Regions from separate parts of the Azospira inquinata genome, predicted to be linked through region 2. Evidence: predicted binding sites of a transcription regulator. Region 2 holds the regulator's gene; the other holds the start of a gene.

Region 1 (3,404 bases), 1.5 Mb from region 2:
CAGAGAAGGGATGGGGAATGGCGGGGAATGGCTAAAAACAGGCCATCACGCCCCAGGGAGGCCGCCCCAGCACATTCCACTTGAATAACCAGCAGGTCGACCTATAGTGAAAGCAGGGAAACGGACCAGGAAGGGCCGCTTTCCCGGAGGCCCGGTGCCACGCACCCGACTCGGTTACATGCCAGGTCGCCACCGCCCGAGGCGCCTCCCCGGCCTCCGTTTCCCGACCAAAGCGCCGCCGGTCCCTGTGGGGCCGGGGCTGCGGGAGACCATCATGTGCTACTTCGATTCCCCCATCGGCCGTTGCGAAGCGGTCAAAGAAATGGTCCTGATGGACCAAACCCAGGGCCAATGCGCCCGGGAACACCATTGCCCGGCGGGCCGGACCTGCCCCCTGGCCGGGTGCTTCACCACCTGTTCCGGGCTTTACGAAGAAGATGCCGGGCTCATGCCCCCGGCCAAAGGCGGCACGGTAAGCGCCGCCCGGGCCCATTGAGCAGGAGCTGGGGCGGCCTGCCGCCCTACGCTGAACGTCGGCACGCCCGGGCATTCCGGGCATTCCGGGCATTCCGGGCATTCCGGGTGTTCCGGGTGTTCCGGGTGTTCCGGGGGCTCTGAGGACATCAGTACTTCAGGGACGGCGAGGACATCCAGCCCACAGCCCTCTCCCCCACGCCAACGCCCTGCCCCGCCCCCCCTCTCAGGCGGCGACTAGGGGCGTGGGGGTGTAGTGGGCGTTGCGCATATGCACGGCCAGGGCCGTGTCCATGGTGGCGGCGTGGTTATCGAACCAGCCCACCAGTTCTTCCACGGCCCGGCGGCCGATGGCCACATCCCCCCGCTCCACCATTTTGCGCAGGCTGCGCAGGGTGGCCAGTACCCGCTCGTGTTCCCCCACATGGCAATGGAGGGGCGGGAAATCGCTTTCTTCCATCCACTGGTTTTCCTGGGCGAAATGGTGTTCCGTGTGGGCGAAGAAGGCGTCAAACTGGGGCAGGAACTCCCCATCGGGCAGCCCGGCCAGACGGTTGATCCAATCCACGAATTCCCGGTGGGTGTCGTCCATGGGGGCGCACCCCAGCTGGTAGCGGGGCAACCATTGCATGAGGTCCATCAGCTTCTCCGGAAAAGATTGAAATTTCGCGGGATTATGGCAAGCTCCCGGGCCGGGGGGTTTGATGCAAGTTAAAAAACAAAAATAAGCCCACCCCACCCGGTTTTCCTGGATGATCCCGCCCCGGGGTCCGAATCGGCGGCCCCCTTCCCCCCACAAGGGCCCACCGCCAGCCAAGGGAGTTCTCATGGTCACCGCCCATCACCCCATCATCCGCGATCCGGAAATGTTCCAGGATTTCGTGGATTCCCTCACCGATCAGATTCCCAATGTGGAACGGGACATCGCCAAGCTGAAGCAGACGCCGGACGACCGGAGCATTCTGGCGGACCTGTTCCGGGCCATCCACACCCTGAAGGGGGATGCCTCCCTGTGCAAGCTGGAGTTGGGGGTGCGCATCGCCCACCCCATCGAAAGCCTGCTGGCCCGGCTGCGGGAGGGCAAGCTGGTATTCACCGACCTCTTCGGGGAAGCCCTGCTCCTCGCCCTGGACCGGCTGGAACTGGCGGTGGACGCCATTGCCCACGACAAGCCCCTGAACAACCTGCACCTGGAACGGCTGGTTTTAGGCCTGGATAACCTGGCGGAAGCCGGAGCCAAGGAAATCAACCAGGCCGCCGCCACCCTCATTGAAAGCGTCACCGGCTTTCGCCCCGCCTCCCTGGCGGCCCGGGAGCCCCAGCCCCAGGCCAGCGTTTCCCTGCGTCCGGACGAGGCCACGGCCGCCGATCTACAGTTTTTCCACAGCCTGGCCCAGCAGTTTGAAAGCCGCTCCCCCCTCTACCAGGGGCGCAGCAGCCGGCTGCTGAAACTGGCCCTGGAAACCAATCAGGAAGCGGGTAAGCCGGTGGATTCCACCCAGCTGGCCGCCGCCGTCTATATGCACGATGTGGGCATGATGTTCCTGCCCGAATCGGTATGGCTCAAGGAAGGTCGGCTCAGCGACGAGGATCGGGCCACCCTGGCCCTCCACCCCTCCCTGGGGGCCGGGCTTCTGGGGCGCATGGAAGGCTGGCACGGGGCGGCGGAAATGGTGGCCCAGCACCACGAAATGCCCGATGGCACGGGCTATCCCCGGGGCCTGAAGGGCGCCCAGATTTGTCCCGGGGCCTGCATTTTGGCCATTGTGGATGCCTTTGAGGCGGTCACCCTGAAGCACAGCCAGCGGGGCCAGACCCGCTCCCTGCTGCGAGCCATTGCGGAAGTGAATGCCTGTGACAGCCAGTTTGCCGCCGAATGGGTGGCCCCCTTCAACGCGGTCATTCGCCGCCAGATGGATAACGGCCAGAGCTGAAGCGGCTCCCGCCGGGGGCGGAGGTCGGGCCAACGCCCGGCGCCGCCCCTTTTTTATTGGCTGAGAATTTTCAGAGCCACGCTGGCGGCGGCCAGCCCCACGCTGGCCGTCACGCAGACGGAGGAGCCGAAGCCCGCGCAGCTCAGGCCCGCCGGGCCCCGGGGCTCCGCCTCGCAGCTTTGGGCCGGTTCGGGATAACGCAGGGGTTCGTCGGAAAACACCGCCGGCACGTTGAACTTCTTTTTCGGGTCCCGGGGAAAGCCGTGGAATTTGCGCAGCTGGCCCCGCACCTTGGAAAGCAAAGGGTCCTGGATGGTGCGGGACAGGTCATCCACCCGGAGCCGGGTGGGGTCCAGCTGGCCCCCCGCCGCCCCGGCGGTGACCACGGCCAGCCCCCGGCGCCGGCACCAGGCAATGAGGGCGGTCTTGGCCCGCACCCCGTCGATGGCATCCACCAGCAGGTCAAAGGGCCCGGCGGGCTCCAGCAGTTCATCCAGATTATCCGGCGTGACGAAATCGTCGATCCAATCCACCCGGCAGGCCGGGTTGATGGCCCGGATGCGGGCAGCCATGGCCTCCACCTTGGCCTGGCCCAGGGTGTCTTCCAGGGCGTGAATCTGCCGGTTCATATTGGATTCGGCCACATGGTCCAGATCCACCAGGGTGAGCCGCCCCACGGCGCTGCGGGCCAGGGCTTCCGCCACCCAGGAACCCACCCCGCCAACCCCCACAATGCACACATGGGCGGCCTGAAAACGGGCCAGGGCCGCCGGACCGTAAAGCCGGGCCACGCCGCCGAAACGGCGCCCGTAATCCGGGCCCGCCGCCTCGGGCAACAGGGGCGCCGCCCCGCTCTCCGCCGGGGAAAGGGAGGGAGCCGTTCCCGCCGCCACGGCAGCGTCCGGGATCGGGGATTGGGGAGCCAAAGGGGGAGTCGCCATAGGGGCGGGATCATACACAGTCCCCGGCCCCTGGTCAGCCCTCCGGGGCGCCTGC
Region 2 (3,404 bases):
ACCATGGAAATGGCCCGCACCAGGAGACGTCCCGGGGGCAGTACCGTAATCCATTTATCGTCCACCTTCACCAGACCGGCCCGCTCCATCTCCGCCAGGTCAGACAGCTCCTCGGCGAAATAGTGTTTGAAGTCGATGAGATGGGCGATTTCAATGGATTCGATGGAAATTTCGAAGTGGCACATCAAGGCCTGGATGATGGAGCGCCGCAGCAGATCATCGGCGGTCAGCTCAATGCCCCGCAGCACGGGCAGAATGCCGTTATCCAGGCTGTCGTAATACTCGTCCAGGGTGCGCACATTCTGGCTATAAGTGGGCCCCACCTTGGCGATGGAGGAAATGCCGAAGGACAGCATGTCGCAATCCGCGTGGGTGGAATAGCCCTGGAAATTCCGGTGTAGCCGCCCCTGGCGCTGGGCAATGGCCAGCTCGTCATTGGGCTTGGCAAAGTGGTCCATGCCAATGAACACATAGCCCGCTTCGGTAAGCTTGCGAATCGCCAGGGAGAGGATTTGCAGCTTGGTGTCCGGGTGGGGCAGCTGGTCCTCGTGGATGCGCCGCTGGGGCTTGAAATGGTTGGGCAGGTGGGCATAGTTGTAGATGGACAGCCGATCCGGGTCCATGGCCAACACCCGCTCCAGGGTCCGGTTAAAGCCCATCAGGGTCTGCTGGGGCAGGCCGTAGATCAGGTCAATGCTGATGGACTGGAAGCCGTTTTTCCGGGCCGCGTCCATCACATTGAAGGTTTCTTCTTCGGACTGGACCCGGTTCACCGCCACCTGGACCCGCTCGTCGAAATCCTGCACCCCCAGGCTCATGCGATTGAAACCCAGCTCCCCCAGCAGGGCCACGGTTTCCCGGTCCACCTTGCGGGGATCCACTTCAATGGAAATTTCCGCGTTGTCCGCCAGCTTGAAATGCTGCCGGGTCATGGCCATAAGCTGGCGCATTTCGTCGTGGGACAGGAAGGTGGGGGTACCACCGCCCCAGTGCAACTGGGTCACTTCCCGGTCCCCATCCAGGTACTGATCCTGGAGGGCCATCTCCTTGCCCAGGTACTTGATGTACTTGGCGCTACGCCCGTGATCCTTGGTAATGATCTTGTTACAGGCGCAGTAATAGCAGATGGTGTTGCAGAAAGGGATGTGGAAGTATAATGAGATCGGTCGGCTGATTCCGCCGATATTGCGTTTCCCCAGCCACAGCTTGAGGGCTTCCGCATCAAAGGCTTCGACGAAGCGATCCGCCGTCGGATAAGACGTATAGCGAGGACCGCTGATGTCGAATCGGCGGATGATCTGGGGGTCGAAGACGAGGTTGTCGGTAGCGAAAGTCATTGCAGGAAAGCGCTTTAAGTACGGCTAATTATGGTGGTGGGTGAATTATTTCACGTTGACCTGGATCAAACGCTCAATAGGTCCCCTATGAGGTTCCCGATTCCGTGCCCAAAGCCCTCTATGCCGCCCCAGCGAGGAACGACATGCCGTTGAACAGCAACGCCAAAGAAATCACGTTGTCCATCATCAAGACAGCCTGCTCCAACTGTAACCTGCAAGAGCTCTGCCTGCCCCTGGGGCTGAATGAGGCGGAGATGGCCAAGCTAGACGAGCTAGTGAGTGCACGTCGTAAAATCAAGCGCGGCGACCACCTTTATCGGGCCGGCGAGGTTTTTGATGCGATTTATGCCATTCGCAGCGGCTTTTTCAAAACCGACGTCATCCTAGAAGACGGCCGGGATCAGGTCACCGGCTTTCAAATGGCCGGGGAACTGCTGGGGCTGGACGGCATCAGCACGGAAGCCCACTCCTGTAACGCGGTGGCCCTGGAAGACAGCGAAGTCTGCATTATCCCCTACCCTCGCCTGGAAGGTTTGTCCCGGGAAGTGGTTTCCCTCCAGCACCATTTCCACAAAGTCATGAGCCGGGAAATTGTCCGGGATCACGGGGTCATGATGCTGTTGGGCACCATGCGGGCGGAAGAGCGGCTGGCCGCCTTCCTGCTCAACCTTTCCCAGCGTTTTACTGCCCGGGGCTATTCCCCCGCCGAGTTCTACCTGCGTATGACCCGCGAGGAAATCGGCAGCTATCTGGGCCTCAAGTTGGAAACCGTAAGCCGGGCCTTTTCCCGCTTCCAGGAAGAAGGCCTGATCAGCGTCCAGCAAAAGCACATCCGCATTCTCAATACCCCGGGCCTGAAACGGCTCATGACCCATCAGGCCAGCTAAGCCCGAAGGCCCGGGCCACCGGGCTTCCCCTCCCTTTTAGCCCCCCTCAGGCCCCTGGCTCCCCGCGCCCCGGCGAGCGCCCATGGGAATACCCAGGCGCCGCAACATATCCTCCGGCAACAATCGCCGGGCCCAGGGCAAAAGCTGGGTATTTTCCTTGAGAATATGGGCCCGATACCGGGCGGCAAAGGCTGCTACCCGGGGCCAATCCAGCTGGTCCCGGCCCTCATCCCGGGTTTTGGCCAGGGCACCCAGTAGCCATTGCCGCTCCCGGTCCATCCAGTAGTGATCCACCAGCAACTGGCCCACCAGGGCCCCCAATTCCCCCCGCCCCTCCTGGGACACCCGGTCCGCCATGGCGGGGAACAGGTCTTCCTCCTCGTCTTGGTGGTGAAGAGGGGCCGCCAGGGTGAAATAACGCTGAATCCCGGCAATCGCCTCTTGGGCGGCTTGATCCACTCCGTGTTCCGCCAGATGGGTCCGGAGGCGCTCCAGCAGGGCAAGCTGGGCCTCAATACGCTCGTGGCAGGCCTGGAGCATTTCCAGGGGATCGTCCCAGGACGGGCTTTCCGTCCCGGGGAGGGAAAAGGACAACATCACAATACTCCCCAAAAACCGGCGGCCTGTTTGGTCAGGGCCACCGAAACAATGTAGGCAAAACACAAGACCGCCAGGACAACCCCAAGACGCCGCCTCCGAGGGCTGGCACCACGCAGGGCCAAGCGGCCGCTGAAAATGTAGAGCACTAGGCCCACCAGCTTGGCCGTTAGCCAGGGCTGGGCCCCCGGGTACTGGCCCGTGCTCCAGGCCAGCCCCAGACCGCTGAGGAGCAGACCGCTGTCCACCCCATGGGGCAACCAGCGCACCGTCCAATGGCGACGCCAGGGAGAATCAGGGGCCAGACACAGGGCCCGGAAAAGGAATCCCGCCCCGGAAAGGCTGACGCAGGCGATGTGGAAAAGTTTCAAAGGGGTCATGGCGGAATTACCCCGGCTGGCCGTCCGGGCGGGGGCGGCAATAAATGCCCAGATAGGGAATGCCCCAGACGGCAAAGACCATCAGCCAGAGCACACTGGCCAGGACAAAGGGATGCCACCAGGCTCCCGACGCCAGGAAATCCCCCGCCAGACGTAGCAGGGGAACAAACTGAAAAATCAGGAACAGGGGCCAAATCCGGCGA

Evidence for each region. Region 2 encodes FNR, which switches genes on or off when oxygen is low (the NO sensors DNR and NnrR bind a similar motif). Its sites were predicted from a motif close to TTGANCTAGNTCAA; they were not measured.
Region 1: a site for FNR is predicted at 1,176-1,189, ahead of Azoinq_RS03895 (hemerythrin domain-containing protein). Genes of this name have one in related genera too.

What each region holds. Positions count from the first base shown of each region.
Region 1 covers NZ_CP064782.1:884,572-887,975, forward strand. Annotated here, with positions in the region: gene Azoinq_RS03890 (hypothetical protein) at 275-496, shown strand; gene Azoinq_RS03895 (hemerythrin domain-containing protein) at 701-1,114, opposite strand; gene Azoinq_RS03900 (HD domain-containing phosphohydrolase) at 1,302-2,408, shown strand; gene Azoinq_RS03905 (tRNA threonylcarbamoyladenosine dehydratase) at 2,462-3,349, opposite strand.
Region 2 covers NZ_CP064782.1:2,338,358-2,341,761, reverse strand. Annotated here, with positions in the region: gene hemN (oxygen-independent coproporphyrinogen III oxidase) at 1-1,337, opposite strand, end outside; gene fnr (fumarate/nitrate reduction transcriptional regulator Fnr) at 1,481-2,224, shown strand; gene Azoinq_RS10690 (hemerythrin domain-containing protein) at 2,261-2,821, opposite strand; gene Azoinq_RS10685 (SirB2 family protein) at 2,821-3,201, opposite strand; gene Azoinq_RS10680 (NnrS family protein) at 3,209-3,404, opposite strand, start outside.